Regions from separate parts of the Metabacillus sp. cB07 genome, predicted to be linked through region 2. Evidence: riboswitches for the same ligand, from Rfam matches in the RefSeq annotation. Region 2 holds a riboswitch; the other holds the start of a gene.
The links. A riboswitch is a leader RNA that binds a small molecule or an ion and turns the genes downstream of it on or off. The one in region 2 is predicted to bind S-adenosylmethionine.
Positions count from the first base shown of each region.

Region 1: another riboswitch for S-adenosylmethionine. It lies ahead of JOJ89_RS04800 (bifunctional homocysteine S-methyltransferase/methylenetetrahydrofolate reductase); the one in region 2 lies ahead of JOJ89_RS18300 (methionine ABC transporter ATP-binding protein).

Region 1 is NZ_CP069296.1:955,238-971,059, forward strand. Features, by position in the region: gene JOJ89_RS04770 (tetratricopeptide repeat protein) at 1-1,557, shown strand, start outside; gene JOJ89_RS04775 (manganese-dependent inorganic pyrophosphatase) at 1,867-2,802, shown strand; gene JOJ89_RS04780 (YjcZ family sporulation protein) at 2,901-3,038, opposite strand; gene JOJ89_RS04785 (hypothetical protein) at 3,228-3,416, opposite strand; gene JOJ89_RS04790 (SDR family oxidoreductase) at 3,853-4,722, opposite strand; gene metH (methionine synthase) at 4,859-8,272, opposite strand; gene JOJ89_RS04800 (bifunctional homocysteine S-methyltransferase/methylenetetrahydrofolate reductase) at 8,265-10,118, opposite strand; SAM riboswitch class I at 10,204-10,304, opposite strand; gene JOJ89_RS04805 (YajQ family cyclic di-GMP-binding protein) at 10,465-10,956, opposite strand; gene JOJ89_RS04810 (CvfB family protein) at 11,056-11,913, shown strand; gene JOJ89_RS04815 (nuclease-related domain-containing protein) at 12,057-12,962, shown strand; gene JOJ89_RS04820 (BMP family lipoprotein) at 13,717-14,676, shown strand; gene JOJ89_RS04825 (methyl-accepting chemotaxis protein) at 14,687-15,822, shown strand, end outside.
Region 2 is NZ_CP069296.1:3,554,934-3,570,755, forward strand. Features, by position in the region: gene JOJ89_RS18230 (DMT family transporter) at 1-238, shown strand, start outside; gene JOJ89_RS18235 (DMT family transporter) at 238-552, shown strand; gene JOJ89_RS18240 (EamA family transporter) at 566-1,465, shown strand; gene JOJ89_RS18245 (NAD(P)H-dependent oxidoreductase) at 1,857-2,381, opposite strand; gene JOJ89_RS18250 (SDR family NAD(P)-dependent oxidoreductase) at 2,403-3,062, opposite strand; gene JOJ89_RS18255 (MarR family winged helix-turn-helix transcriptional regulator) at 3,154-3,588, opposite strand; gene JOJ89_RS18260 (hypothetical protein) at 3,680-4,228, opposite strand; gene JOJ89_RS18265 (RNA polymerase sigma factor) at 4,218-4,709, opposite strand; gene JOJ89_RS18270 (aldo/keto reductase) at 4,820-5,716, opposite strand; gene JOJ89_RS18275 (SDR family oxidoreductase) at 5,849-6,694, shown strand; gene JOJ89_RS18280 (alpha/beta fold hydrolase) at 6,697-7,653, opposite strand; gene JOJ89_RS18285 (M20 family metallopeptidase) at 8,327-9,532, opposite strand; gene JOJ89_RS18290 (MetQ/NlpA family ABC transporter substrate-binding protein) at 9,552-10,382, opposite strand; gene JOJ89_RS18295 (methionine ABC transporter permease) at 10,395-11,045, opposite strand; gene JOJ89_RS18300 (methionine ABC transporter ATP-binding protein) at 11,035-12,066, opposite strand; SAM riboswitch class I at 12,154-12,258, opposite strand; SAM riboswitch class I at 12,345-12,450, opposite strand; gene JOJ89_RS18305 (DUF4395 domain-containing protein) at 12,516-12,938, opposite strand; SAM riboswitch class I at 13,087-13,193, shown strand; gene JOJ89_RS18310 (alpha/beta hydrolase) at 13,258-14,034, shown strand; gene JOJ89_RS18315 (AAA family ATPase) at 14,064-14,798, shown strand; gene JOJ89_RS18320 (YciI family protein) at 14,904-15,278, opposite strand; gene JOJ89_RS18325 (Ig-like domain-containing protein) at 15,816-15,822, shown strand, end outside.

The DNA of each region.
Region 1 (15,822 bases), 1.5 Mb from region 2:
AAATTATACAGGCAGGCAGCTGCCCTTTGCGATGAAGACGTTCTTCCGTTTTACCGTCTTGGCGAGGTTGCCTTTAAGCTTGAGGAGTACGCGGAGGCGGAGCGGTATTATAAAAAAGTTCTTGAGCTTGACCCAGAGCATTCACAGGCGATGCTCGATCTTGCATCTGTTGCAAATCGCAGAGAAGATAAGACTTCAGAAAAAGAATATCTTCTGTCTGCTTTTCATGCAGACCCTTATTGCCTATCGGCAGATGTTCTGCTGAATCTAATGGAAACAAAAGCAGAAGCAGAGTCCTTTAAACAGGACCTATTGAAGCTTGAAGGAACAGTGGAGGAGGCATTCCTTCACCATTCTCTTTCACATGTCTATGCAAAACTCGGTAATGCTGAGAAAGAGGAACAGCACCTCATGCAGGCTCTTGAACTTGATCCGGACCAATTGCAGGTTCAGCATCATTATGCAGCATTTCTGATCAGGCGCGGGAAAACAAAAGAGGCAAAGGCTCTGCTTTTCAAGCTGATCCTTGACCACCCTGATACCAGGACGCTGTATGACACACTGATTGATCTGATGATGGAAACAAGAACGATACAAAAGCTTGAAGGAGAATTGAAAAAACTGAAGGCTTCAAAAGAAGAAAAAAGCATCATTTACATGCAGGCAGCCGTTTCTTATGAAAGACACTTAAAAGACATGCAGGATGCATTCGAACAAGCGGAGGAGCAAAAAGGCTGGCTGAAGCGGATTACAGGCATCTCAAAAGCAAGTTTAAAACTTGGAGTCCTTCTTCATCTGTACGAAGAGGCAGTAAAGCTTGACAGGGAAAATATAACTGCCGTCATATGGTTTGCTGATCTAAACCTTCAGCTTGGTCTTAATGAAGATGCCATTAAATTGCTGCAGCAGTCACTGCGCCATTCATTTGAACCTGCCGCTGCCTATAAGCTTGCAGGCCTTCTTGTTCAAGAAGCGGCTGCTGCAGGCGAAAAGAAAGCAATCCGCTTCCTGTCAGAAGCATGCGGTCTCCTTGAAGCACTGATTGAGGACGATGAAGATGCAGACTATTACAGCCTCCTTGGCATGGCCCTGCTTGAATTCGGAGACTTTGAAGAATCAGAAGGTGCGTTTAAACGGGCTTTGGAGATTGATCCGGAAGTGGAAAAGGGACATTTCCATCTGGCAAGACTTTATACGGAAGCGGAAAAGTACAGGCAGGCAGAAGCTCACATCAGGCAGGCAATGATGATCAGTCCTGACGACCACGACAACTACAATCAGCTCGGCCTCATCTACAGACATCAATTCAAGCTGAAGGAAGCTCTTGAAGCCGTTGAATCGGCAATAGCACTCGAGCCTGAGGATCTTCTCTGCCTTTATAACAGAGCATGCTACCTTGCCTCGATGAAACGGTTCAAAGAAGCAGCAGAGCAGCTCGAAGCTCTGTACGACCTCGATGAAGACCTCATCTTCACTGAAATGGCCGAAGAGGATGAAGACCTCGAGCCGCTGAAAGAAGCAGGATATTTCCCGGTGAACAAAGCAGCCGGCAGATAAATCCCTCCACTTGAAAAAGAGGGCGGAAAGCGGTCATAATAAACTAGAGAATGTTTAAAACTCCAGTGGACTGAAGCGGAAGGCGCTTGACTCCTGCGGGATGAAGAGGGCACGGGAGACCCCGCAAACGAAGTGAGGAGGCTCCCGGGGCTCCCCGCGGAAAGCAAGTGACTGGAGCGCAAGGGAACGGGTACGATTTAGAATTTACAATGATCATAAAAACAACAATCCATTAAAGACATTTTTCTGTTAAAATAAGAGAATGTATGCTGATTCAGCAAAAACAGATAGAATAAAGGAGTTTTTCAGATGGAAAAAGTATTGATCTTTGGTCATAAAAACCCGGATACAGATACGATTTGTTCTGCAATTGCGTATGCTGATCTTAAAACAAAGCTTGGCATGAACGCAGAGCCTGTCCGCCTTGGTGAAATCAACGGCGAAACAGAATTTGCTCTGAATACATTTGGGGTTGAAGTCCCAAGACTGATCGAAACAGCTGCAAATGAGACAAGCCAGGTCATTTTAGTCGACCATAACGAGCGCCAGCAAAGCATCAGTGACATTGACCAGCTGCACGTTCTTGAGGTCATTGACCATCACCGCATCGCTAACTTTGAAACAAGCGATCCGCTTTATTACCGCGCGGAGCCTGTAGGATGCACAGCTACCATCCTGAACAAGATTTACAAAGAGAACGGCGTTAGCATTCCTAAAGAAATTGCGGGCCTTATGCTTTCTGCCATCATCTCTGATTCATTATTGTTTAAATCACCGACCTGCACAGAGCAGGATGTAGCAGCTGCGAAAGAACTTGCTGCTATTGCCGGCGTTGATCCGGAAGTATACGGTCTTGATATGCTGAAAGCAGGAGCTGACCTCAGCGGCAAAACAGTATCAGAACTCATTTCTCTTGATGCAAAAGAATTCTCAATGGGCGATTACAAAGTTGAGATTGCACAGGTAAATGCGGTAGACCCTAACGACATTCTTGTTCATAAAGAAGAAATCGAAGCGATGGTTTCAGCGGTTATCGCTGAAAAAGAATTGGACTTGTTCGTATTTGTCGTAACAGATATCTTAATCAATGATTCCGTTGCGATTGCCCTTGGCCGTGAAACACGTGCGGTTGAACAGGCATACGATGTAAAGCTTATTGATAACATGGCGGTGCTTAAAGGCGTTGTTTCCCGCAAAAAGCAAATTGTACCTGTTTTAACAGAAGTTTTGACGAACGCACTATAAGAAGAAAGAAGGATGCTCCTTACTAAAAGGACATCCTTTTTTTGTTCCAGTATCTCTGACCAAAAGAAAAAACGGCTTGCTGAGCAAGCCATTCAGTCTTAGCAGTGGTAGCCAGGTCCAGGACCATAACCAGCGCCGCCGACAAAAGAAGCACCAATGATAATCAGCAAAATAAACAATACGATAATTAGCGCGAATCCATTATTGTATCCGCCGCCGCATCCATCTTTACTCATGGTTGTGTCTCCTCCAATCATGAAATCGTGAGCTTTTCTCTTGCTCAAATTTAGGGTATGCGGAAGGGAGAATTATGTTAGCCTATTTATCTGCTGCACGCTGATCTCTCTGACGGAGAGAAAGCGGAGAGAGATTGGAGAAACAGCACAAAAAAGACCGGAGAAAAAGATCTCCGGCCTTGAATTCAGCTACTTATTAAATAAGCTTTTGACGCCGTGGAAAATTAAAACGAAAGAAAAAACTAAGATTGCTAAAACGCCAACGACTGTCGTAAAAGGTGCTAGGCTTGCAAGGAATGTTCCGGCTAGCGGAAGTTCAACTAGAGCAAAGCCTGCAAGAATGGCTGCAAGGAATAAGAAAATTAATCGATCCATCATTATCCCCTCCTTCCTAATACAGTATATGTAAGCGTTTTCTTAATAGTATAGGTCACATGCACATTTTCTTAAGAATATATATTTTTAACGCACGAAAAAAGCCCGTTTTGGACACGGGCTTTTTAGTGCAGGCGTTAAACTTATTAGATTTTGTAACTTACAGGTCTAAACGGTCGGCTTAGCTTTTCTTCATTGTCCAGCTCCATCGCTCAGCTCCTCTGTCAGAACGGAACTGTCGGTAAAGGCAAAGAGCGCCTTTTCCGCCACTTCCTTATCTGACTCCCGGAGCTAAACGAGCGATTCCGCTTTTCGTGGTGTCCAGCTCCATCAGCCAACTCCTCCGTCAGAACAAAATCCCCCAAAAAGTCAAAACCGGACTTTTCGGGGGATTTCTTTTCTGCCTGTCAGGTCTAAACGGTCGGCTCCGCTTTTCTTATTAACCGTTTATAATCTTCCCGCCATTCACATGAATCATCTGTCCGGTGATGTAGCTTGAGTCGCTGCTTGCAAGGAATACATAGCTTGGTGCAAGTTCATCAGGCTGTCCGGGGCGTCCCATTGGCGTATCCGCGCCGAACTCTGAAACTTTTTCTGCATCAAACGTTGAAGGGATAAGCGGTGTCCAGATTGGACCAGGAGCTACTCCGTTTACCCGGATGCCTTTTTTCACAAGAGACATGGAAAGGGATCGTGTAAACGTTGTAATAGCGCCCTTAGTGGCCGAATAATCAATCAGCTGTTCGTTTCCTGCATAAGCTGTGATGGATGACGTGTTGATGATGCTGCTTCCTTGTTTCAGGTGGGGAAGAGCTGCTTTTGTCATATAGAAAAAAGAGAAAATATTTGTCTTGAAAGTGCGTTCAAGCTGCTCTTTCGAAATTTCCTCAATACCAGCCTGCGGATGCTGCTCGGCCGCATTGTTGACAAGAATGTCAATTTTGCCGAACTTGCTGACGGTTTCATTTACGACCTGTCCGCAGAAAGCCTCGTCTCCGATATCTCCGGGAATAAGCAGGCACTGTCTGCCTTCCTGCTCCACAAGGCGCTTTGTTTCATTTGCATCATCATGTTCATCCAAATAGGAGATGACAACATCTGCGCCTTCTCTTGCAAAGTGGACGGCAACTGACCGCCCGATGCCTGAATCACCGCCTGTGATGATCGCTGTTTTATCCGAAAGCTTTCCGCTGCCTTTGTATTGATGGCTGTCAAACTCGGGTTTAGGATTCATCTGATCTTCATGCCCGGGCTGCACATCCTGATGCTGCGCAGGCATCGTTTTTTTTGTTTGGCTGTTTTGACTCATTTACAATCCCTCCAGGTTTTTATCAAGTTTAGTATGGTGAAAAATCCGATAAGTATGTTGGATATGCTGTTTATATTCCCTGTCAGTCCTCGATAAAACACTTGTTTTTGCGCAAAAAAAAACTGAGACAGAAGTCTCAGTTCAAAACGTTGAAATAACGTGCTTCAGGATGGGCAACGACTATGGCTGTAACAGATGCTTCAGGTTCCATCATGAAGCCTTCTGTCAGATTCACTCCAATGTCTTCAGGACGTATCAGATCAAATAATTTGGCCTGGTCATCAAGGTTTGGGCAGGCCGGATAGCCGAATGAAAAACGCTGGCCCTGATACTTGGCTGAAAAGCGCTGATCCATTGTGAAATCCGGTGGATCAGGGAAGCCCCACTGATCACGGATCAGCTGGTGCGTCCGCTCGGCAAGACCTTCAGCAAGCTCAAGGGCGAGTGCCTGAACAACATGGCTTTTCAAATAGTCGCCCTGTTCCTTAAATCGGTTTGCAATCTCTCTGACTTTCTTTCCTGCCGTAACAGCAAAGAAGGATACATAGTCTCTTGTGCCGCTTTCAGGTCGAACGTAGTCAGAAATGCAGCGGTGCGGCAGTTTTGACTGTCTTGGAAAGTCAAAGGTCTGCAGCTTTTCTTCTGTTGCAGGATCCAGAATGTGCAGCGAATTTCCCTCTGATACAGCAGGAAAGAACTGATAAACCGCAGCAGGTTCAAACCATTTTTCCGCTTCTCCCTGCTTCAGGAGCTCATCAATGGTTTCTTTAAGGGCTACGGCCTTTGGATCATTGTTTTTCAGCATTTCCTTTACTTTACCCTTGAGGCCGAGGTGGTGGCCAATCAGCATCTGCATGTTGACATAAGGGATTAGGTGCTGAAGATTGAAATCTTTGATGATATGGCGTCTGCAGTCCTCAGGTACAAAAACAGGGGACGGTGCAAGCTCTGCTCTTTTTTCAAGCAGTTCTGTCACTGCGGCAGTCGGTTTCTTTTCAGAAAACTGTTCAGACCGCACTTCTTTCTTTTTAAACTGGGCCGGGTCGACTCGGATTCGGTTTGCAAGTGAAAGGCCGTCCATCGCATCCTTGGCATACACCACCGGTCCGCTGTATTGCGGAGCAATCTTTCCGTCTGCAAACTTTCTGGAAAGGGCAGCGCCGCCGACCAGGATCGGAACAGAAATGTCAGCTTCACGCAGATCCTGTGCGGTCAGAACCATTTGCTGGGCTGACTTCACAAGCAGGCCTGAAAGTCCGACAATATCCGGTTTCTCTTTTCTGACAGCTGTAATTAAATCCTGCGGGGTCACTTTAATTCCGAGATCCACTACTTTGTAGCCGTTGTTGCTCAGGATAATATCCACAAGGTTTTTCCCGATATCATGCACATCGCCTTTAACCGTTGCAAGCAGGATTTTTCCTTTTCCGCTGTCATCCTTTTTCTCCATATACTGCTCTAAAAAGGAGACGGAAGCTTTCATCACTTCTGCACTTTGAAGAACTTCGGCGACGATCAGCTGGTTTGTATTGAACAGCTCTCCGACTTCAGCCATTCCAGCCATGAGCGGACCGTTAATGATATCAAGAGGTGCATCATATTCCTTAAGGGCGATTTCAAGGTCTGAAATCAGTCCTTCTTTTGTGCCCTCTACAACATATTGGGCGAGACGCTGCTCAAGCGGGAGGGACTGTACAGGTTTTTTGGCTGTCTTTTTCTTTCCCCGGTAATGATTTGTAAAAGCGGCCAGTGTTTCGTCATTTGTGTTAAAAAGAAGAGTCTCCGCCATTTTAACTTCTTTTTTCGGAATGGAAGCAAAACGCTCAAGCTTTTCCGTGTTGACAATCGCATAGTCGAGACCCGCCTGTGTACAGTGATACAGATAGACGGCATTCAGCACTTCGCGTCCTACAGGCGGCAGGCCGAAGGATACGTTGCTGACGCCAAGCATGGTCAGACATTGCGGAAGGCGCTCTTTGATCAGGCGGATGCCCTTAATCGTTTCTTCAGCAGAACCAATGTACTGCTCGTCTCCTGTGCCGACAGGGAAAACGAGGGGATCAAAAATAATATCTGACGGACTCAGGCCGTGCTTTCCAGTAAGCAGGTCAAATGAACGGACCGCAATATCAAGCTTCTCTTCAGCTGTAAGAGCCATGCCTTTTTCGTCTATAGTTCCCACAACAACAGCGGCACCGTATTTATGAATCAGCGGAACAACAGCGTCAAAGCGCTCTTCGCCGTCTTCCAGGTTAATCGAGTTGATGATGACTTTTCCCTGGGAATAAGATAGTGCTTTTTCAATGACAGCTTCATCGGTTGAATCGATGACAAGCGGCGCCTTTACTTTTTTGGTCACTTCTTTTATGAATGCTTCCATATCTTCAAGTTCGTCGCGGTCAGGGTCTGCAAGACAAATATCAATGACATGTGCTCCGTTTTTAACCTGTGCTCTTGCAATTTCAGATGCTTCTTCAAATTTCCCCTCGGCAATCAGGCGCTTGAACTTCCTTGATCCAATGACATTGGTCCGTTCCCCGACAAACAGGGGTCTCATGGAGTCGTCATAAATAAGCGGATCAATACCGGAAACGGTATGTGCCGGATCACGTTCCGGGACGGTGCGCGGATTCAGTGCGCCGACAGCATCTGCGATAGCCGTGATATGTGCAGGTGTGGTTCCGCAGCAGCCGCCGACAATATTGAGCCAGCCCTGTTCTGCAAAACCTTTCACTTTCTGCGCAAGCGAACGCGGTGATTCATGGTATTTTCCTTCCTCATCAGGAAGGCCGGCATTCGGGTAACAGCTGACGGCTGTATGAGCCATTCCAGACAGCGTCCTGATATGGTCTGTCATAAACTCAGGTCCTGTCGCACAGTTCAGGCCGACAGAAAGAGGCTGCATATGTTCAAGAGAAATAAAGAAAGCTTCAATGTCCTGGCCGGCAAGAGTCGTGCCCATTGGCTCAATCGTGCCTGATACCATAAGGGGAATTTCTTTTCCGGTCTTCTCAAACGCACGCTTGATGCCTAAAAAGCCGGCTTTTACATTCAGCAGGTCCTGGCTCGTTTCAAGGAGAAGCAGATCGGCTCCGCCTGCAAGCAGTCCCAGTGTCTGTTCTTCATAGTTCTCAATCAGTTCGTCAAATGTGGCTCCTCCCGTAACAGAGAGCGTTTTTGTTGTCGGTCCCATTGAACCTGCTACAAAGCGGGGCCATTCGGGTGTTGAGTATTTTTCAGCTGCTCTTTTCGCAATTTCAGCCGCTTTTTTATTCAGTTCAAAGGCAAGGTGTCCAAGATCGTATTCATCCAGGACGATTTTCGTAGCCCCGAACGTATTTGTCTCAATAATATCTGCTTTTGCCTCAAGATAAGCTTCATGGATCGATTGAATGACCTCAGGTGCAGTTATAGTCAAATATTCGTTGCACCCTTCATAAGGTTCTCCGCCGAAGTCATCTGCAGAAAGATTGGCGTCCTGAATCATGGTGCCCATCGCCCCGTCAAGAACGAGGATTTTTTTCTCAAGCTGTTTTCTTATATCAGACATGCGTAATCTTCCTTTCGGTGGCCTCAGACTCTTTTTTATGGATATAATTCGTTAGTTCCACTGTCAGTTCATAATTCAAAAACGGTGTGATCAAGTAAATGCCGTTGAACAGATCAAACGCAGCATCAATCAGGTTTTTGGCAATGGCCAGACCCTCCTGATAGGATTTTTCCTTATCATCTCCGGCATTGGCCATTTTTTCACGGATGCTGTCAGAGAGGGTGATGCCAGGTATCTCATTATGAATAAATTCAGCATTCCGGCTGCTTGTGAGCGGCATAATGCCGATATAGACGGGTACAGTTAAGTGTTTTGTTTCTTCATAGACATCAATCAGCTGTTTTTCGGAATAGATCGGCTGGGAGATAAAATAATCAGCCCCGCACGCGATTTTTTTCTCGAGCCTTTTAACGGCTTTATCAAGATACTTTACATTTGGGTTAAAGGCGGCGGCTACAGAGAAGTTCGTCTTTTCGCCAAGCGGTTTTCCTGAGTAAGAAAGCCCGTCATTAAATTGCTTAATCAGACTGATCAAATCAAAGGAAGAAAGGTCATAAACAGAAGTTGCCCCCGGGAAATCCCCGATTTTGGACGGATCTCCTGTTATGGCTAAAACATCTGTTAAGCCAAGAGTGTGGAGCCCCATTAAATGTGACTGCAGTCCGATTAAGTTGCGGTCTCTGCAGGTGATATGAATCAGTGAGCGAATCCCGTGAGTCTGCTGGACAATGGATCCCATGGCTGCATTGCTGATTCTTGGTGAAGCAAGGGAATTATCCGCAAGTGTTAAGGCATCGATTCCAGCCTCCTGCAGGGCCTTTGCTCCTTTCAAAAATTTATCAATCCCGAGCTTCTTCGGCGGGTCAAGCTCTACAATGATGGAGCGTTTTTCTTTGACAATATCCTGCAGCGGAGGATACTTTCTCTCTGCAGCTGAGGCAATAGAGATTTCTTCTTTCCTTGCTTTCACCTTCTTTTCAGTCACCGGAGGCAGTCCTTTAAGAGCAGAAGCCATTGCCCTGATATGATCAGGAGTCGTTCCGCAGCAGCCTCCTATTAATCTCGCACCCTGGTTTCTAAAAGCAAGTGCGCTTTCAGCGAAGTATTTTTCACCGGATCCGTAAACAAGTCTGCCTTCCTCAATGGTCGGGAGGCTGCTGTTTGGATAAACGGACAGGAAGGCCTTTTCTGGAAGAGGAACTTCCTCCAGAGATGAGAGCATATGATACGGCCCAAGCCTGCAGTTCAGCCCGACAACATTCGCCCCGAGTTCCTCAAGCTGGGACAGACCGTCAGAAAGAGGAGTGCCGTCCTGGAGAACGCCGATTTCATGGAGGGAAATGTTCGTTATGATCGGCAAGTCAGTTTCTTTTCTTGCAATCTCGAGAACCGTCTTCATTTCTTCAAGATCATAATACGTTTCAAGCAGGAGGCCGTCCGGTTCTTCGTTCAGCAGAAGATAAAGCTGCTCCCTGAAATTTCGCCGCAGGTCTTCTGGCGAATAAGCCCCCTTTTTAAAAGCACGGACCCCGCCGATTGTGCCGAGAACATAAGCTGAGGTGCCTTCCGCAGCTTGCTTTGCAATTTGCACAGCCTTGCGGTTAATGGCGCGCACCTCATCTTCAAGCCCGTATCTGGACAGCTTGATATAATTGGCCCCGTACGTATTTGTCTGAATGACATCAGCGCCGGCATCAAGATACGCCTTATGAACATTCAGAATGTCATCCGGTTTTGACAGGTTCAGTTCTTCAAAACACCGGTCCACACCGTGGGAATAAAGCAAGGTGCCCATTGCTCCGTCCCCGATCAGAATTTTTGTCTGCAAGTCAGTTAAAAGTGCCAAAGCTATAAACCTCCTAAAATACAGCTGATAATGGAAAAAAGAAAAAAGCCTTCCAAGAAGAAGACTTTTGAGTATGCGCGGCTTCTTCTTATCGTCCGATGGATGCATCGCTGGAATTAGCACCTTGGATTGCGCCAGGTTGCTGAAGCTTCGACGGGCCAGTCCCTCAGCTTCTCTAGATAAGAATCAAAAATATGAAATTGGCTAAATGATATTATATCTAATTTACATGTTTTTTTCGGGAGATTCAAGTGCGAAAAGTAAAAGTTTTCTGAATTGATGAGGAATTCTTATCCCAGTCCGGATAAAAAAAGACCCAGCAGGAAAAACTGCTGGGTCCAAGCGTTTATCTGAAATTAATGAACTGAACATCGATCGGCAGATCCGCACCGCGGACAGCTGCAATCACCTGCTGCAGGTCGTCTTTGCTTTTGCCGGTAACACGGACTTGATCATCCTGAACCTGTGTTTTCACTTTAAGTCCTGCATTTTTTATGATCGCGTTAATCTTTTTCGCATTGTCCTTATCAATACCCTGGACAAGCTTTGCACGCTGGCGGATGGTCCCGCCTGATGCGCCTTCAATTTTTCCATAGTCAATATTGCGCGTCGCCACGTTGCGCTTGATCAGTTTTGAAATGAAAACATCCTTCAGCTGATCCATTTTAAACTCATCATCAGAAACTAAAACAAGCTCCTCTTTTTCAAGCGTAATGCTGCTTTTGCTTCCTTTAAAATCATAGCGTGTACCGATCTCTTTCATCGTCATCGTGATGGCATTTGTTACCTCAGGCATATCCACCTTCGACACAATATCAAACGAACTGTCCTTGGCCATAAGAATCCTCCCAAAAGTTTGTATTATCCTTAGATTATAGTAGAATGTACATGATATAACAACTAACGGCAGTTCAGCTGCAAAGGAAGGAACGAACAAATGAATCCCGGAACGTTTATGACGCTTAAAATAGATGAAAAAGTAGATTACGGATATTATTTAACAGATGGAGAAGACCGAGTGCTGCTTCACAAAACGGAAATCACTGAACCGATTGAAGAATTGGACGAGGTTGAAGTGTATCTGATTGTTGACCATGAAGACCGCCTAGCGGCAACGATGAAAAAGCCGACGATATCAGAAGACCGGTTCGGATGGGTGGAAGTAGTCAGTGTCAGGGAAGACATGGGGGCATTCGTCGACATTGGCCTTTCAAAAGATGCACTTGTCGACAACGATATTCTCCCGGCTTACGTCAGTGTATGGCCAAAAGAAGGCGACAAACTCTACTGTTCCCTGAAAGTGACGAAAAACGGAAGATTTTTCACAAAGCTTGCAACGGAAGATGTCATGCAGGAAAACATCGTCCCGGCTGAAGGAGTCCGGAACAATCAGGCCGTTACAGGAAGAGTCTACCGAATCATCATTGCAGGAACTTTCATCATAACTGAAGAAGGCTACAAAGGATTCATCCACTCCTCCCAGCGCAAAAGAGAGCCGCGTCTTGGCGAACTTGTAATAGGACGAGTTGTTGATGTGAAAGAAGATGGCACCCTTAACGTTTCTCTCCTTCCGTTCAAACATGAGGCATTGGATGAAGATGCACAAGTGATCTGCGATTACATGGAAGAAAGAGGAGGAGCCATGCCCTTCTTTGACAAGAGCGACCCGGATGACATCAAAGAACGCTTCAACATGAGCAAAGGTGCATTCAAGCGTGCGCTCGGCTCACTCATGAAAGCAGGCAAGGTTTATCAGGAAGACGGCTGGACCTATTTTAAAAAAGAACAACAGTAAGCGCATATGCGTTTGCTGTTTTTTTATGGGCAAAATTTGATTTTGGGCTTTTGCCGGGAGGAGGGGAATTGTTTTATGATGGATTTGAAAAAATGAAATTGTCTTATGATGATACTTGAAAAATGAAAGGGGATGTTTATTAGTTGAAGGACTTAAAGGAAAACAGGGAATTGCTTATTTACCGGAGTTTGAACGCCAGATCCGTTTTGGATGAAGAAGCTCTCATCTGCTTGCGGCAGCTTGAAAAAGGGTTCCAGGGAGAAAAGTATTTTGAACAGTGGCTTAAGGAGAATGGAGGGGATGGCATAGTGTTAAGCGATCTGCTCTTTGAAATCGGCGGATCTTTCGTACAAATTGATTCCCTGTTTATCAAGCATGATAAAACGTACGTGTTCAATGTAAAGAACTCGGAAGGTGATTACTTCGCAGAAGGAGAAAGATGGTCCACCCCGGCCAAAAAAGAAATGAAAAACCCTTTGCTTCAGCTCAAAAGAAGCGAAGCCTTGCTCACGCGGCTTCTCCAGGATAAGACCATTAAGTTCCCCCTCGAACCATTCGTCGTCTTTGTAAACCCCAACTTTCACCTGTACAATGCTCCAATGGACCAACCCATCATTTATTATCCCCAGCTGAACCGCTTTGCGGAAAAACTCAATCAAAAGCGGGGCAGATTAACAGGCTTTCATGACATGCTAGCCAAAAAACTGTTGGAATCGCACGTGGAAGAATATCCGTTTTTGCAGCTGCCGGGGTATGGGTTTGAGGGGTTGGAAAAAGGTATTATATGTCCCCAATGTCTATTGCTGTATACCCTCTTTAATAAAAGGAATTTTATATGCTCTAATTGTAAAACAACCGAACCGCTTCTACCTGCAGTATTACGGGCAATAGGAGAATTCAGGCTTCTCTTCCCGGAAAAGAGGATCACTACAGATCAGATACATGAATGGTGTAAGTTTGTTTTATCGAAAAAGACAATACGAAAGATTCTGTTCGCGCATTTTAAACACATAGGGCGCGGGAGGTCATCTCACTTTGTAGATAAATAAGATTAGTGACATTGAAAAAAGGATTTTTCCGTTTGATGGTTCCGATCACGGAGATAAGTGCTACCAAAACAGAAAATCCGCTGCTTGATGGTTCCGATCTCGTAGATAAGTGATATCAAAACAGGAAATCCTTAGTTTGATGGTTCCGATCACGGAGATAAGTGCCATCAAAAAAGAAAATCCTCCGTTTGATGGTTCCGATTACAGAGATAAGTGCCATCAAAAAAGAAAATCCACCGCTTGATGGTTCCGATCACAGAGATAAGTACCATCAAAACAGAAAATCCTTAGTTTGATGGTTCCAATCACGGAGATAAGTGCCATCAAAACAGAAAATCCTCCATTTGATGGTTCCAATCTCGTAGATAAGTGCCATCAAAACAGAAAATCCTCCGTTTGATGGTTCCGATCACGTAGATAAGTACCATCAAAACAGAAAATCCTCCGTTTGATGGTTCCGATCACGTAGATAAGTACCGTCAAAACAGAAAATCCACCGCTTGATGGTTCCGATCACGTAGATAAGTGCCATCAAAACAGAAAATCCTCCGTTTGATGGTTCCAATCTCGTAGATAAGTGCCATCAAAAAGTAAAATCCACCGTTTGATAGTTCCAAACTCAGAGGTAAGTGCCACTAAAAAATACCACCACTCAATACTACCCATAAAAATCTCCACTCCCCCCAAAAAAATAAACTTTCCCCAAAACCCGTCGATAACCTCCTAGTAGAACTTTTTAAGGAGAGAGACATCAATGAAAAAAATACTGATCATGATAGCGTCCTGCATGCTGCTTGCCGCCGGGTGCGGAAAGAGTGAGGCAGTCAGCAGCGCGGATCAAAAAATAAAAGTGGGGATTATGCTCTCGGATGTGGGGCTTGGGGATCAGTCCTTCAGTGATTCGGCGTTTGCGGGTCTGGTCAAGTCCCGTGATGAACTTGGGATTTTGTTTGATTACCGTGAGCTCGAAAAAACGGGCAGTTATGAAAAAGGGATCACTGAGCTTGTTGAAGAGGGGAATGATCTTGTCGTTGGACTTGGGTTTATGGTTCAGGAAGATTTGGAAAAAGCGGCAAAGAAGTATCCGGATCAGCAGTTTTTGCTGATTGATGCGGTTTCTGAGTCTGAGAATATTACCTCGGTAACGTTTAAAGAAGATGAAGGGAGCTTTCTTGCCGGAGTTGTTGCAGCGATGGCTTCTAAAACAAATACAATCGGATTTATTGGCGGCGCTGATGTTCCGCTTATAAACAAGTTCGCTGACGGATTTGCAGAAGGGGCAAGAACGATCAAGCCTGAGATTGTTATCTACACGGAGTATGCAAATGACTTCGGCAATGACATCAAGGGAGGGGTAATGGCAAACAGCATGATTAAAAGAAAGGCGGATGTGCTTTATGCAGCAGCAGGTTTTACGGGCGCAGGTGTATTAAAGGCAGCCCAGGACAGCGGGGTATATGCGATTGGTGTGGACAGCGATCAGTATTTTTATGCAGAAAAGGCTGTTGTGACGTCGATGATGAAAAATGTGGATATCGGCATTTTTCAGCTTCTGAAAGACTATGTCGAGGAACAGAAACTTCCTGAGGGGCATATTGAACTTGGTGTGAAGGATAATGGGGTTCAGCTGGCTCCAATCCGTGTACTGAGCCTGACGGAACAGCAGCAGAAAACGCTTGATCAATGGAAGCAAAAATTAGCAGAGAGCAACTAGGAGGATCACCGTGTCATTAAAGAAAAAATTATTGTTCAATTCTGTCGGCATTATCATACTTGCTACCTTTATGATTGGCTTTATCGTCTTTAACATGCTGATGATTCAAAAAACAAACCAGAATGAAGTTCCTGTGCTTTTGAACGTTGAAAAACTGCAGGGGGAGTTAAACGCATCTAAACAAAGCTTAAACAATTTCGCCTTCTCTCTATCCGATGCGCACAAGGAGGAGGCGCTGCAGTCGCTGAACAGGACGGAAAAGCTTTTAGGAAGCCTAAATCAGACCTTGCAGGATGAAAATGGGAAGGCTGCTTTAAAAAAGGCATCAGCCAAATTCGATGAACTCAACCAGAAAACGCTGCCTGCACTTGAAGAGAAAAATCAGGCAGAAGTGAAACGACAGGCTGTTAGAGTAGACGGGATCTCAAATGATATTTATTTTGTGAATCTCCATGTTCATGACAGATACACCTTTATTCAAGAAGAAGTAAAGGGACAGATTGAGTTTGTCATTTTGTCGGCGGCCATTGGAACGGCCCTTTTAATTCTTGTTTCAAGTGTTCTTGTGATCAGAATGACTTCGTCGATTACGAAGCCTTTAAAAAGCATGTCAGAACAGGCGGCGGCTATTGCACAGGGGAACCTTGCCGTGCAGGCTTTGACCTATAAGGGGAAAGATGAAATCGGGGCATTAAATGATTCGTTTTCAAGTATGGTGAATCAGCTGAAAGGGCTGATCCTTTCCATTGACACTGTAAGCAAACAGGTCGATGGGTTTGCTGAAACCCTTGACAGTGAAACACGTGTTTTAAGCGAAATAAGCGGACAGGTCGTTTTATCAACGGACGAACTGTCCGCCGGATCCCAGTCGATTTCCTCTGATCTTCAAGATGCTGTTTCTCTGATTGAGCGGATGGACGCAGGCTTCAGCGAAAACGTCAACCGCTCCCAAAAGTCTGTGAAATTTGGAGAAGAAGCGGCAGGCGCTATTCAGGAGGGGCAGGGGGCAATCAGCATCCAGAGTGATTTACTTAAAGAAAATGGCGTCATTATGAATCTGATCAACCAATCCACAACAACCTTTTTAGGCTATATGACGAAAATCGAAGATATGACGAAGGTGGTCTCAAGCATTGCAGATCAGAC
Region 2 (15,822 bases):
CATCATCACAATCTGCATCAGCTTTTACCTGCTGATCAGTGCATCGAAAAGACTGCCTGTCAGTACGGTTTACGCTGTTTTTACGGGACTTGGGGCAGCCGGAACCGTTATAGCAGAAATTCTGTTTTTTAATGAGCCTTTTCAGCTGGTTAAAATCCTTTTAATCACCGTTTTAGTATGCGGGGTTATCGGGTTAAAAACACTGTCTGATGACAAAAAAGAGGAGGCTTCCATATAATGGACTGGGCGTTTCTAATTGGGGCCGGCCTGTTTGAAGTAGCCGGTGTTATCGGGATTAATAAAATGAAGGAATCTAAGGGAATCGTTCCACTGCTGATTATGATTGCAGGTTTTTCGCTAAGCTTTCTGCTGCTGAATCAGTCCCTCCAGACGATTTCACTCGGGACTGCCTATTCCGTCTGGACAGGAATCGGATCTGCCGGGAGTGCGCTGATCGGCATCTTGTTCTACGGGGATTCAAAGAGCTGGAAACGGATATTATTCATCAGCATGATTATTTCCGCAACGGTAGGGCTCAAACTGGTTTCGTAAGGAGTTTTTACTTTTGATTAAATATTCGTTTCTCGTGTTTATTGGCGCATGCAGCTACGGTATCATTTCAACAATTATCAAGCTTGCCTACAAACAGGGCTATTCAGTGGAAGAAGTGATCGGCAGCCAGTATGTGACTGGCTTTCTTCTGTTTTTAGTCTGCTCCCTTCTCTTTTCAAGAAAAAAAGCGACATGGAAACAGGCGCTCTTCTTGATGCTGACAGGGACGACGACAAGTTTTACAGGGATTTTTTACGGCAAATCACTTGAAACCGTTCCGGCGTCCATTGCGATTATTCTGCTGTTTCAATTTACATGGATCGGCATTTTAATTGAGGCAGTTTATCTTAAAAAGAGACCTGACAGAGCGAAGCTTTTCGCTGTCCTTCTTTTGCTTATAGGCACTTTCATGGCAGGCAACCTGTTCGGGAAAGAAGCAGTCAGCTTAACGGACCCGGGAATCATCTGGGGCCTTTTCTCGGCTGTCTCTTTTTCCCTCTTTATCTTTGCAAGCGGAAAAGTGGCAGCTGAGCTTCCATCGCTGAACAGAAGCTTGTTCATGTCGTTTGGGGCGGCGATCTTTCTCACCGTCCTTTTCACTCCCGATTTTATGACAAATGGTTCTCTTCAGGAAGGACTATGGAAATTCGCCTTGCCGCTCGGCTTTTTCGGCGTGTTTATCCCGGTTGTGCTGTTTTCCATCGGCACTCCTAAAATAGGCTCAGGACTCGCCACGATTGTCGGTGCTGCCGAACTGCCAGCAGCCGTTCTATGCTCGGTCTTTTTTCTGAAAGAATCGGTGAACCTGGTGCAGACGGCCGGTATTATGCTTATCCTTTTGGGAATTTCCGTCCCGCAGCTTTTTTATTATTTTCGGCAGAAAAAGAAGGTAAGTCATACGCTGGATATGTAAGGTGATATGCACAGCAAAAAGAGGAAAAAACGTGAATCGTATGCTATACGTACACTGGATGGAGATTATAACGTAAGGAAACCCTCAAATCGTATGCTATTCGTACACCAGATGAAGATTATAACGTAAGAAAACACTCGAATCGTACGCTATATGTACACCAGATGAAAATTATAACGTAAGGAAACACTCGAATCGTACGCTATACGTACACCGAATGAAAATTATAACGTAAGGAAACACTCGAATCGTACGCTATTTTTACACAGGATGGAGATTATAACGTAAGAAAGAAAATAGATTGTACGCCACGTATGCCTTATATAGAAAAAAAGAGGGTGAATTTGATGTGTTTATACTCAAATTCACCCTCTTTTCTATATGCTGTGTCTTAATAATCCGCTTTAATGTGGCGAATCAATGCCTCTGCACTTTCGTTTACCTGTTCCTGATTCAGCGTTCTTACCCCATGCTCGACAAACGCTGGAAGAAAGCGCATGCCGGTCAGATTAGCCATTGCCTGAAACGGCTTGAACAGCTCGCTCATGCTGTAATGGTTATAGCCGCCTGACTGATACGCAGCTTCCGGTCCTCCCGTTGAAACAGCCAGCATAAACTCTTTTCCGTGAAGCTTTGTCCCCTGTGAGCCATATGCCCAGCCGTAGGCAAGAACTTCATCCTGCCATTCTTTCAAAAGTGACGGACTGCTGTACCAGTAGAATGGAAACTGAAAAACGATCCGGTCGTGTTCAAGCAAGAGCTTTTGTTCGCGTTCCATGTCAATTTTAAAATCAGGATACTCACTGTAAAGGTCATGAACCGTGACGTCCTGCTCTTCGTGTAATCTGAGACTCCACGCTTTGTTGACTGTTGAATCCGATAGATGAGGGTGTGCAAGTATAACAAGTGTTTTCATTTCATGTATCTCTCCTTTTATTTAGTTTCCGCCGGTCGTTTCTTCGTAAATAACCTCTGCTTCTGTTCGGTTTTGATACATACTGTAAAAAGCATCGGCAATTTTTTCTGAATCATAGTAGGTGCCGGATTCTACAAAGCCTTTTATCGTCAAAGTACCTGCATAAATTCCTTCCGGCTTCAGTTCATCATGAAGGCTTTTGGCCAGACTGCGGATCCCTGCTTTTCCTATGGATAAAGACGCGAGATCTGCGTAAGGATGGAGAGCAAGCCCACCGCCAGTCAGAAGAATAGCCCCTTTGTTCATATATGGAAGAACTTCTTTCGTGCTTGCAAGAGCTCCAGACACGCTGACTTTGAAATCGGCAATCAAATCTCCGCTGTCAAGGGCCGTCGGTTTTCCCGGCTTTCCTGCAGCCGCATTGTACAAGAGAACATCCACCTTGCCAAAAGCATGGATAACATCTGAAATGGCGGACTTAAGTTGAGATTCGGATGCGATATCTGCCTTGAATCCTCTAGCCTCTATTCCATGAGCTTCCAGTTCTCTTTGATAATCCGCCAAAGCTTCTTTTCGGCGTGCGATCATCGCCACCCTAAATCCTTTTCTCCCAAATGCAAGAGCCGTGCTCAAACTGATTCCTTTGCCGGCTCCAACCACAAGCAGGACATTTTCATTCATATTTCTATCTCCTTTGCACTTTATATTTGTATATGCAAATGAATAAGCAAAAAAATATAGTTGTACATGCAAATGAATACCAAAAAAAAATTTACGTTCTTTTCTCTAGTTTATTGCTCGCCTCATGCAGTGACTTGCTTAATTCCAGGCTGAATTCTTTTCCTAGAACAGCCGAGTATTCCTGAAACAGATCCTTCAGAGATGCCCGGAACTGTGTATAAATTTTATCTCCCTCACTCGTAAGTGAAATGAAAGACTGCTTGCCGCTTACTTTCCGGTTTACAAGCCCCTGCTTCTCAAGCTTATCAATAAATCTGGTGCTTGTGGAAGGCGCAATGGAAAGCTTTTTGCACAGCTCTTTTTGAGTAATTCCGGGATGGAATTTAACGGTCATGATTAAGTACAAGTATGATGGCGCCAGGTCACCTGCATCAAAAACCTCTTCAGCAAGCTTTGTCATGTTTCGAGCAAACCTGCTCGCTGTAAAATACAAGCAGTGCATGAGTACTTGTTCTTCTTCGTTCATCTGCATCATTCCTTTTTTCATTTGCATATACAAATTAACATTTTTCTAAATGCAATGTCAAGTAAGTCATTCAGAGCAGGGAGAGCGTCAATCAGTCCCCTGCCCGAAACGTCTTCATTGCTTCCTCTGCCTGCTCTTCTGTTACATAAGGAGTATGGAAGTAAACACGCACAAGCGCCCCGTCTTCAAGTTCAAGAAAATAATGATAGGTCTGCACGGCGGTCATCGTCTTTACGTGCTGAAGCAATCGTTCAGCAGGATAGGCCAGGTTCGTGATCTCCTTTATCTCAAAAATTCCAGGACTGGATTCAAGACTTAGTTTTTCCTTAGTCGAACTAGGAACAGCACCTCCGACTGTGCGCTCGCCCAGCTTGAATTCAAGACCCTTCTCCCTTTTTAAAATGTCCATTCCCTGCGGCAGATCAATTGCGTACGTTTGCTCGCCGCTCCTGCCGGATTCATTTGCAAGATAGACAGAGAAAACACCAATGCCAAGGAGCAGAACAGCGGCAGCAGCTATCTGAAAAAATCGGTGCATGAGTGTAATAGGAGCCTGCCTTCTCTGCATGCGTTCACGAATGAATTGTTTTTGTGAAGGGGACATATTTTTTCTAGGGAATTTCATGTTCTCATAATTCAAGCTCAGCACCTCTTTCCAACCGTGGGTTTTGCTTTAATTTCTGCAGGGCCCGGTAATACGTCCGGCTTACTTTGTCCCTTGACCATCCGAGAACATGTGCTGTTTCTTCTACCGAAAGCTCAGAAACAATTCTGAGCAAAATCACATCGCGGTATTCTGCCTTCAGCTCTGAAATCGCTTTGTACGCTTCACTCAGCTCCTCATGTTCAAGCAGGATCTCATCCGGCGTTTTCACATTCCGCACTCCGGGCATCCAGCCAAGAAATTTTTTTCTCCTCCACTGGTCGATCACAAGTCTTCTTGCGATGCTGATCAGCCAGGTTTTCGGATGGCTCTCGTCCCGGAACCTGCTTTTGAATGCTTTTAAAAACACTTCCTGAACCTCATCTTCGACATCATGCGTACCTTTATAATAGACAAGAAAGTGATGCACATCGTCACCGTATTCGCTGAACATCCTCTCCAGTTCCTGTCCGTCCATCCCATTCACCTCATTTTGCCCTCTTTGCCCCATTAGACGTTTTCTTTCTCCCATTCTCTCACTGAAACGAAAAAAATTCAGTCCCTTTTCAGACTGAATTTTCCTCCCTCTTATACTTGTCCGGCCCATTCCTTTTTGGCAGCACGGTTATATAGGTCTCTTATTTGATTATATTCTTTTTCTGAAAGATTGCCTTTAGCCGCAAGCTTCGCATTCTGTATCCACCTGTCCGGTTTCGCCGTTCCGACAATGGCTGTATGAACACCCGGAACTGTAAGTGTAAAACGGAGTGCTTTTTCTACTGCCTCAGGCAATTCCCCTTTTAGAAACGGATAATCAAGCTCGTGGAATCTTTCCCAATACTCCTGGTAATAGCCGTTTTCAGGCTTCTCGCTGTAGTTCCAGGCAACGTTTGCAATTGGGCGTTTTGCAATGATGCCCATTCCTCTTTTTACTGCCTCCGGGATGGTGAGATCAACAGCCTCCTGATCGGCGATGCTGACGGATGTTTCAAAGGTATCGAAAGCGCCGGTTTTTATCGCATACAAGGCGTCCGTGTGATCTCCGCTGTAGCCGATATAGCGGGTTTTCCCCTTCTCCTTCGCCCGCTTTAGAACATCAATGACATCTCCCTGTCTGAGGATATCCTCAGAGCAGCTGTGCAGATGGATGGTATCAACATAGTCTGTTTTGAGCCTTTTTAAGCTTCGGTCGATGGATTCTTCAAGCATGGACGGATTCCAGTCTTCCCCGTCAAGGCCTGAGGTGTGGCCGCACTTTGTGAAAAGATAAAAATCATCTCTTCTAGATGACATCGTTTTGCCGATCAGTTCTTCACTTGTGTTGTAGCATTCTGCCGTATCGATGACGTTCAATCCGGCATCAAGCGCCGTTCCGAGCAGGCGGTCCACCGTTTCTTCAGAAGCATTTGAAAACCCGATTTCCGCTGCTCCAAAACCAAGTACACTGACCATCATATCTGTTTTTCCAAACGCGCGTCTTTCCATTTTCCTCATCCTCCCTAAAATGGATCTCCCGTAAATTTTATAACAATTCGGACAATAATACGAAAGATAACCCTTCGTTGCTGCCGCCATATATAATGGAGAAAAGACATGCCTACACGGAGGAAATGCCATATGAATGAAAAAACGGTGCTCATTACAGGTGCATCAAGCGGCTTTGGGATGCTCGCTTCCCTCAGACTTGCTGCGGAAGGATACCGCGTCATCGCTTCTATGAGAAATACGGAGAAACAAACGGAACTTTTCAGGATGCTTGGAGAACACAAAGAAAGAGTGACGGTCCTCGAGCTTGACGTCACGTCCCCGGAATCGATTGATGGCTTAAAGGAGTATTTGAAAGAGACCGGCAGAATCGACATTCTGATCAACAACGCCGGATTTGCCTTTGGCGGATTTGGAGAGGAAGTAACGGTGATCGACTATAAAAGCCAGTTCGAAACAAATTTCTTCGGTGTCATCGCTGTTACCCAGGCGGTCCTGCCGCATATGCGCAAACAGCGGAGCGGAAAAATCATCAACATGAGCAGCATCAGCGGATTGATCGGCTTTCCGGGCATCTCGCCGTATGCAGCATCAAAGCATGCGCTTGAAGGGTACAGCGAAAGCCTAAGACTCGAAGTCAAGCCGTTCGGCATCGATGTCGCCCTGATTGAACCGGGTTCCTTTTCTACGAACATTTGGACAACTGGAAGAAAAGTATCTTCTATAGAAGATTCACCGTATCTTGTGTATATGAATGCCATTGAAAACGAACTTGAGCAGGGGAAAGAGAAGCTTGGGAATCCAGCTGATGTCGCTGAACTGATTGTTAAGCTATGTTCAAAAGATTCATTGACCAAGCTCAGATATCCGGCTGGAAAAGGCGTCCGGATATCTCTGTTCTTAAAACGGATTCTTCCTTGGCGCATGTGGGAATCCATACTTATTGGCAAGCTGCTTGGAAAAAAGACCGAATTGTAACCTTACTTTTTCAGAAACTCTGTCGTATACTCGCTTATTTCCGCTGACTTTGTCCAGTGGAGATAATGATGACCTGTAAGTGAAACAAGTTTATGTTCCTCCGCAGGACTCATTTGATCTCCATAAAATGCTTTGATCTTTTCGTCCTTCTCTTTTTGGTCCTTGTCCATCGCTTGAAAAATCATGACGGGAACATGCGGCGGGAACGTCATAACTTCTGTTTTTTCCGCATTCCTGTTCAGTTCATTCGCTTCATCTATGACGTTTTTATTGGAACTTTTCCATGCGGCAATTCGTTTGGTCATATTCAGATTCTCCTCTGAATACGTTCCTTCCCCTGCAATGGGCAGAAAGTCTTCAGGTGTGAATACAGCCGCCCACCTGGCAGCACCAAGTACAGATGCAGCACGAACGAACGAAGGAACCGACGGAGCCTTTTCATTAAAGTAGTCAAAAGCCTTTGGCAGGGTTGGATCAATTCCGATAATGGCTTCTATTTCATCTGGATAGGCATTGGCATAATACATGCTGTAGACCCCGGAGACTGAATGCGGCATCAAAACATACGGTCCTTGGATGCCGGCTTTCTTAAGCGCCGTCCGCACCTCTTCCACCATGTTTTCCACTGTGCGCGCCTTATTTGTCCCATCACTCCATCCATAGCCGAATGGTTCTGCGACCACGACCTTGTGCTTCTTTGCCAGTTCATTTACCAGCGGTTCAAAATCAAGGACTGGCGCAGCCGTTCCGAGGCCGCTTAACAGCAAAATCGTGTGTTCCCCTTCCCCCTTTGTGTAAACGTGCATGCTCCTGCCGTCTACCTCGACAAGCTGCCCCGGAGCCTGGTATTTCTTCTGCTCATAGAGTGTGATCCCTTGATGAAGGATGAAGCTCAGCAAAATGACAGCTCCAATCAGCAGAAAAAGAGTTCGAATGATTTTTTTCCATTTCATTTTCATGGTTTGTCCCGCTTTCTTTAGTAAAAGTATTCACCTAGTTTAGCGGACAAAAGTTAAAAAAAAGGTGTGATTATAGGAATATTTTGTTTAAGTTTGACATCGCGGGGAGTTGCGACAAAATGGGGAACCATCAATTGAAAGGTGGCAGCATTTTCGGGAATTGCGCCACTTTTGAGAGTCTCATCACTCGAGAAGTGGCAGTACTGCGCATAATGGCCCCACATTTGAGAGTAACATCACTCGAAAAGTGGCACCACTACGCAGAATTACACCACATTTGAGAGTAACATCACTCGAAAAGTTGCACCACTACGCAGAATGGCACCACATTTGAGACTCTCATCACTCGGAAAGTGGCACCACTACGCAGAATGGCGCCACTTTTGAGAATCTCATCAATCGAAAAGTGGCACCACTGTGCAGAATGGCGCCACATATTAGAATCTCATCAATCGAAAAGTGGCACCACTATGCAGAATGTCGCCACATTTGAGAATCTCATCACTCGAAAAGTGGCAGCACTGTACAGAATGGCACTACATTTGAGAGTCTCATCACTCGAAAAGTGGCAGCATTCTGGGTGAACTGTTGAACCCTTTATATACATTAAAAAATCCGAACTAATTACAGTCCGGATTTTTCTTTGGCTGAATGATTTTCTTTAAGTCTCTTCCTATCCCTCAAGTTCCTTCCGCTGTCTAAATTCTTCCTTAATCTCATCCAGAAGCACAGGGTCTGTCAGCAGCTCAAGCGCTGTCAGGGCAAGGCCTTTTGCACCGAGCAAAAGCGCTGTGTCCCCCTGCTCTGACTTGGCTGCCTCCCTGAATTCGTCTGTGTGGCCGACGAGGGTATCAGGTCCAATTTTGATGTACGGATGGATCGTCGGAACAACGTGGCTGATATTGCCGGCGTCCGTTGAGCCGAGGCCTTCGCGCTCAGACGTTTCCACTGATTCTCCGAGACTTTCAAGCTGCTTTTTAAAGACGGAATCAAACGTCCGGTTGAGCACCAGGTTATCGACTTCATTTTGAAATGCAATCACATTCAGCTTAGCGCCTGTCGCCAAGCCTGCTCCCTGTGCTGCAGCTTTGATGCGTTCTGTTGTTTCTGAGCACTTTTTTCTTGTTGCCGCGCGGATGTAGAATCGTGCTTTCGCATAGTGCGGGACGATATTCGGGGCATCGCCTCCGTGCGTGATGATTCCGTGAATTTTCACATCGTCCGTTACATGCTGGCGAAGGGCATTGATGCTGTTGAAAAGCTGAATGACTGCATCCAGGGCATTGATTCCCTGATGAGGAGCAACTGCAGCATGCGCCGGCTTTCCAATGAATTCAAAATCGAGCGGATCCACCGCAAGGGAGTTTCCCGTTATTCTCGTTGCGTTCGATGGGTGCACCATCAAGGCCGCATCAATGCCTTCAAGCAGCCCGTGCTTGACAAAGCTTCCTTTCGCACTGCCGTTCGGGCCGCCTTCTTCCGCGGGTGTTCCCAAAACGACTACTTCTCCGCCAATTACGTCAATCTGTCTGCCTAGGGAAATCGCTGCTGCAGTGCTTGCGGTGCCGATGATGTTGTGGCCGCAGGCATGGCCAAGTCCCGGAAGCGCATCGTATTCCGCCAGAAAAGCAACAGATGCCCCGTTTTTTAGCGGCGATTTCTTCCTGGCCAGAAACGCCGTCTCATGTCCTGCGACTCCGCGTTCAACTGTAAACCCTTCTGACTCAAGCAAGTCGGAAAGGAGCTTTGAAGCAAAGTATTCCTCATTGCCGATTTCAGGATTTTCATGAATCGAATGGCTAATTTTCAGGTACTCTGCCTTTCTTGATTCGATTTCATCAATGATTTGCTCTTTAAGCGTAACAACTGCTGTGCTCATGCTCTTTCCTCCTCAATGATTATTCTCCAATTTCACTTAGAGGGACAAACGTCGGAATCGTGGCTCCATCGTATTCTTTTTCAATAAATTCAGCCGTGTCTTCCTCCTGGTAAAGCTCAACGATGCGTTTCAGTTCTTTGCGGTCCTTGTCTTCTGTGCGTGTTGCGATGATGTTGATATAAGGTGTGGCTGTGTCATCTTCATGGAAAATAGAATCCTTGATTGGGTTAAATCCTGCATCAACAGCAATTCCGTTGTTGATGATAGAACCTGCTACATCGGGAAGAACACGCGGTGTCTGGCCGGCGACAACAGGCACGATTTCAAGCTTTTTCGGATTTTTGACGATTTTATCAAGTGATCCGTTTCCGTCAAAATCTTCAGGAAGTTCAATTAAACCGGCTGCCTGAAGAAGAAGGAACGCTCTTCCCATGTTTGTCGCTTCATTCGGAACTGCAATTTTTCCGCCTTCCGGAATGTCTTCAACAGATTTGTATTTATCCGAGTAGAGGCCAAGAGGTGCGATGACCGTTGTTCCAATAGGAGTCAGGTCAAGATTGTGTTCTTTTTTGAAGGCATTAAAGTAAGAAATCGTTTGAAACGCATTGGCATCCAGCTCGCCTTCTGAAAGCGCAAGATTCGGCTGTACATAATCTGAAAATCTGACAATCTCAATGTTGATGCCTTCTTTTTCTGCCTTCTTGGCAACAAAATCCCAGATGCGGTTATCAGATCCGCTGACGCCGATTTTCACATCCACCTCTTCTTTTCCGCTAGCTGTTTTATTTCCGCATCCCGCAGCAAAAGCGGCGAGTGCTGCAATCAGTGTTAAAATGATCCATTTTTTCATCATTGTTCTCTCCTATCGTCTTCTGATTTTTTTCGATAAAATGTTTCCTGAAGTCTGAAGTCCCTGAACAAGGACAACAAGAATGGCCACTGTAATGATCATGACAACCGTGTCAAAGCGCTGGTAGCCGTATGTAATCGCGAGATCTCCAAGTCCGCCTCCGCCGACAGCCCCTGCCATCGCAGATGCACCGACAAGTCCCACTGTTGCAATCGTCAGACTCAAAACAAGTGAGCTTAATGCTTCAGGAACAATAAACTTAAAGATGATCTGGGTTGGCGTTGCACCCATTGCTTCTGCCGCTTCAATGACTCCCGGGTCCACTTCAAGCAGCGAGTTCTCTATTAATCTGGCAATATAGGGTCCTGCGTAAAAGACAAGCGGCACAACAGCTGCAGCTGTTCCGATTGAGGTTCCGACAATCAATCTCGTCAGCGGAACAATCGCCACCATCAAAATGATGAACGGCACAGAGCGGAAAAGATTCACGATCCCGTTCAGGATGTTAAAAATAATGGCATTTTCCCATAGATGTCCCTTTCGGGTGATGACCAGCAGCACGCCGAGCGGAAGGCCGATCAACGTGGAGAAAAGCAGGGAAAAACCGGTCATTGCGAGTGTTTCGACTAAAGCATCGATTATTTGCTGAGAATCAACTAGCATGTGCATTCACCTCTTTCACTGATACGTTCTCCTGGTTCATCACCAGAAGCGCTCTTTTTATTTCACTTTCCGTTCCCTGAAGTTCAACGATTAAATGTCCAAATGGAATCCCCTGAAGCTCCGTGATGTTGCCGAACAGCACGTTGATATGGAGGTCAAATCGTTTCGCAATCTGCGACAGCAGCGGCTGTCCTGAGGATTTGCCGACAAAATTAATTTTGAAAATCTGTGCCTGGCTGTTTTCCTCCTGAACAAGCTTCAGGACCGATTCAGGAATCGAATCATTCAGAACAGAGCTGACAAAGTTTGATGCAGTCTTCGTTTTCGGATTTGAGAAAACTTCAAACACAGAACCTGATTCAATGATTTTTCCGCCTTCAATCACGGCTACTGTATCGCAAACCTCTCTTATGACTGACATTTCATGCGTGATCATGAGAATCGTAATGTTGTATTCCTCGTTGATTTTTTTCAATAGCTTTAGAATCGAAGCTGTCGTCTGAGGATCAAGTGCCGAGGTAGCTTCATCGCACAGAAGAATAGATGGCTGGGTAGCAAGAGCCCTCGCAATTCCGACGCGCTGTTTCTGGCCGCCTGATAACTGATCAGGGTACTGGTTCGCTTTGTCCTCAAGTCCTACAAACGAGAGCAGCTCAGCAACCCGCTCCTTAATAACTTTCGGCGAGGCCTTTGAGAGAAGCAGCGGCATCGCCACATTTGCATAGACTGTCTTTGAATTAAGCAGATTAAAGTGCTGAAACACCATGCCGATTTTCCGTTTGACTCCGCGCACATCCTTTTTGGAAAGCGCCGTTAAGTCGAGACCATCCACGATGATCTGCCCTGCTGTTGGACGCTCGAGCAGATTCACTGTGCGGATCAGGGTGCTTTTTCCGGCTCCGCTAAAACCGATGACTCCGCATATTTCCCCTTTTTTCACTTCCAGATCAATGCCGTCAAGAGCTTTCACTTCATTGCCGCCGCTCCCGTATACCTTTGTGACGCCTTTAAATTCAATCATTTATGTAACCTCCCTGTATTTTTGCAATAAAAAAACCCTCTTCTATCCGACAAGAAGAGGGCATGGCATAAGAAATCACCGGTTCTCTTCTCATCTCCCAGGCTATCGCCTGCTGGAATTGGCACAGTACTTTTTCAAAAGTCCGCTGCCGAAGCATCATGGGGCCAGTCCCTCCGCTTCTCTGGATAAGAAAATCATGATTTAGTTTTAAAGAAAAATAAAAACCTCTCCCTGAAAGACAGGAAGAGGCTGGATCTGCAAAAAAAGACCGTTCGCTCTTCTCATCTCTCAGGCTGCACGCCTGCTGGAGTTGGCACAGTTCTCATAAAGAGTCCGCTGCCGAGGTTTCAAAGGGCCATATCCCTCCACCTCTCGTGATAAGAAGCAATATTTTCGATGTGTCTAACTTTACTCCGGTATTTTCTGAAAGTCAACACTTTTTTAAAAAATCAGTTGGACTGCTTAGAAAGTCTGCGGTATTTATACTGCTGCCACTGAAAACGGATAAAGCAGCCGATGCAAAACCCGAGAATCGCGGCAAATGCAGCAATGGCAACCATGATAGTCGCCGCATAGGCAAGCACCGTCCAGTCAAGCATGTATCCGGCAAATCCAAGGCTCAGGCAGATCACTGCTATTACCTGATTAAACTGCTGCTGATCAAAATCTTCCTGTATATAGGCTGAAGGCTCTTTTTTCAAAAAGGTGCCGGCAGCTTTCATAATCGGGTTTACTTTAAACAGCAGTCCCATAATCCCGGCCGTAAGAGGCACCAGTAAAAAAGCGCCCATGCCGCTGATCAAGAATACTGCAGCGGATAGCACAATCACCCATTGATTAACTAATACTAAAGGTTTTGGAATGGTTTTCACACTAAAACCCACCTGTCTGATTGGAATATAAGTATTTTACTCCAGGCAGCCAATTTTGTGAAGAGGATTGCTTCAGGAAGTGATTGACAGTTATCTCTCCATCATGATAAAATCGTTAAAACCAACTAAACCAATAAGAATTAAATATAATCTATCAAGAGTGAACGAGAGATCTGGCTCCATGACTTCACAGCAGCCGCCGCACGCCGGAAAGGTGCTCCAACCAGCAAAGCACGATGCTTTGGCCGATAAAGACAAACCCTCTCTTGTCAGCTGTAAGCAGGAGAGGGTTTTTTAGTTCAGAATTGATTGGGAGGAAATGATGATGACGACGAAACATGTGCCTGTCCTTGCAGGAGCTGAAAGCTTTTTTCATAAAGGAAATGAGATCGGCATTCTTCTGTGCCACGGATTTGCCGGTACTCCCCAAAGTGTTGGCGAGCTCGGAAAACTGTTGGCCGCAAAGGGATATACCGTTTATGCCCCGCGCCTGAAAGGCCACGGAACCACTCCCCTAGACTTTGAAGACTGCTGCTTTACAGACTGGATTCAAAATATCGAAGAAGCTTATAAAAAGCTTAAAAAAGTGTGCCGCAGAATCTTTGTTGCAGGACAGTCCATGGGCGGAATTTTAGCGGCTCACCTTGCCTGCAGACACCAGGATATTGACGGCCTGATCACCATCAATGCTGCACTCAGTGTTCCGGGCTATGAGGTTTTTCAGCACGAGATCGAACCCCGTTTTATTCCAGAAGGAAAACCGGATATCAAAGCGGACGATATAGAAGAAATTACGTATGAAGCCGTTCCGATTAAAGCCGTCCACAACCTGCTGACGCTCATTAAAACAACGAAGCCCGTGCTGTCTGAAGTAACCTGTCCGACCCTGATTTTCAAATCAGAAGAAGACCATGTTGTTCCGGCCTCAAGCTCAGATGTTCTTTTCCATGCCATCTCATCTCCTTTCAAACAGATGGTCAGCCTCACGAATTCCTATCATGTGGCCTCAATGGATTTTGATAAGGACGTCATTGCAGAAAAAACAGCCGCCTATATTGAACTTTGCTGCAGCCGGGAGTATAAATTGTCTGTCTGAATCTGCTAAACTGTAGGCAGGTGATGTACATGTTCTTAAAATCAATCAAACTGCTGAAAGAGAATATCCCCTCTTCTAAAAAATATCCCTTTTCCATCCCTGCCATTTCCGGTATGGATGAACTGAGACTGACCAGCCCTGTTACTTTTTTTGTCGGTGAGAACGGCTCGGGCAAATCGACTCTGATGGAGGCCATTGCCTATCAGTGCGGCTTTAACACTGCAGGCGGAAGCCACCATCTCTACAATCCGAGGAGCTCGCAGTCTGACCTTGGCGATTATATTCGGCTCGGGTGGATGCCTAAAGTAAAGAATGGATTCTTTCTCAGAGCAGAATCCTTTTACCAATTTGCCTCCCATCTTGAAGAACTCAGTGAAGACCCTTTATCAGGAGATGTCTTCGGTGCATACGGAGGAAAATCACTGCACGAACAGTCCCACGGCGAGTCGTTTTTGTCCCTTTTCCTGAACCGCTTCGGCAGCAAAGCCATTTATCTGCTTGATGAGCCGGAGGCAGCCCTGTCCCCGTCAAGGCAGCTGACCCTCCTCCGCGTCCTTCACGATTTGACGAAAAACGGAGACACTCAGTTCATTATTGCCACTCATTCCCCTATCCTGCTTGGCTTTCCGGATGCTGACATTCTGAGCTTTGACGATGAACAAATTACAAAAAGGACGTACGAAGATACGGATCACTATCAAATTACGAAATACTTTCTGGAAAACCGGGAGCGGTTTTTGGAGGAGCTATTTAAGGAGGAATAAAGAAAGGGAGCTCCACGGAAATTGGAGTTCCCTTTCTCTTAATCGTTTGGAGTTCCAGCTGTGGGAGCTCCATTCTGTTCACCAGTTACACGTTATCAAGGCAGCTCATTTTTCATTCTTAAAGAAATGAACAGGACGGACTTCTATCCGCCAGCCGAATTCTTCCCCTTTGCTGATTTGCGTCGTTGGATGAAGAGAGGCCATTTTAATTGCTTCATCCATACTTTCTGCTTCAAAAACAAATACACTGCCGATCAGATCTTCCGTTTCTTTAAAAGGACCATCTGTTACAAGAACCTGTCCGTTTACGCGGCGCAGGCTCTTAACTTCAGATTCAAGGCCTGCATCAAGAAGCACCTTGCCGCTTTCATAAAAATTTTCAATAACAGGCTGGCATTCACTCATAACCGCCTCGATTTCTTCTCTTGGCCGTGCATTCATTTTTTCAGGGCTGAAATAGCCCATACATAAAAATATCATGATTTTCTCTCCTTTAGCACCCGAATTTCCAACTAAAACTACAACTGTTGACCACAAATGGACTTGGACTGAAAGTGTAAGGAAACCTCCTAAAGCTATCAAAACATCAAACTTTTTATAACCTTCTCTACCATTTCAATATTCAACTTCCATTCTCCTCTAATGAAAAAAAACAGCTTCTCCTTCACAGACAAAGAAAGAGTTAGAACCGTTGCTGCTTAAGCATGCACAAATCTCTGGATGTTACAAATAATCCTAGGTCATACTTCCCTCTTTTCACCCTTCCATAAAACAAAGAACATCTGAATCTTCTCAGAATCTCTTAAATCACGTTATGTTTCAAGCCGAAAACAAAATATCTGCACTCTATACAAAATTTCCTTCCTAACAAATGACTGCAATTAAAGATAGAATGGTCAAATCAAATGAAAGCGTTACCAAACTGCGGGGTGAAGGCTATAGTTCTATAAGACTAGATGACATTCAACGATTCAAAACGTTTCACGCGAAGAAAAAATGAAATAAGGAGATGAATTCATGACAA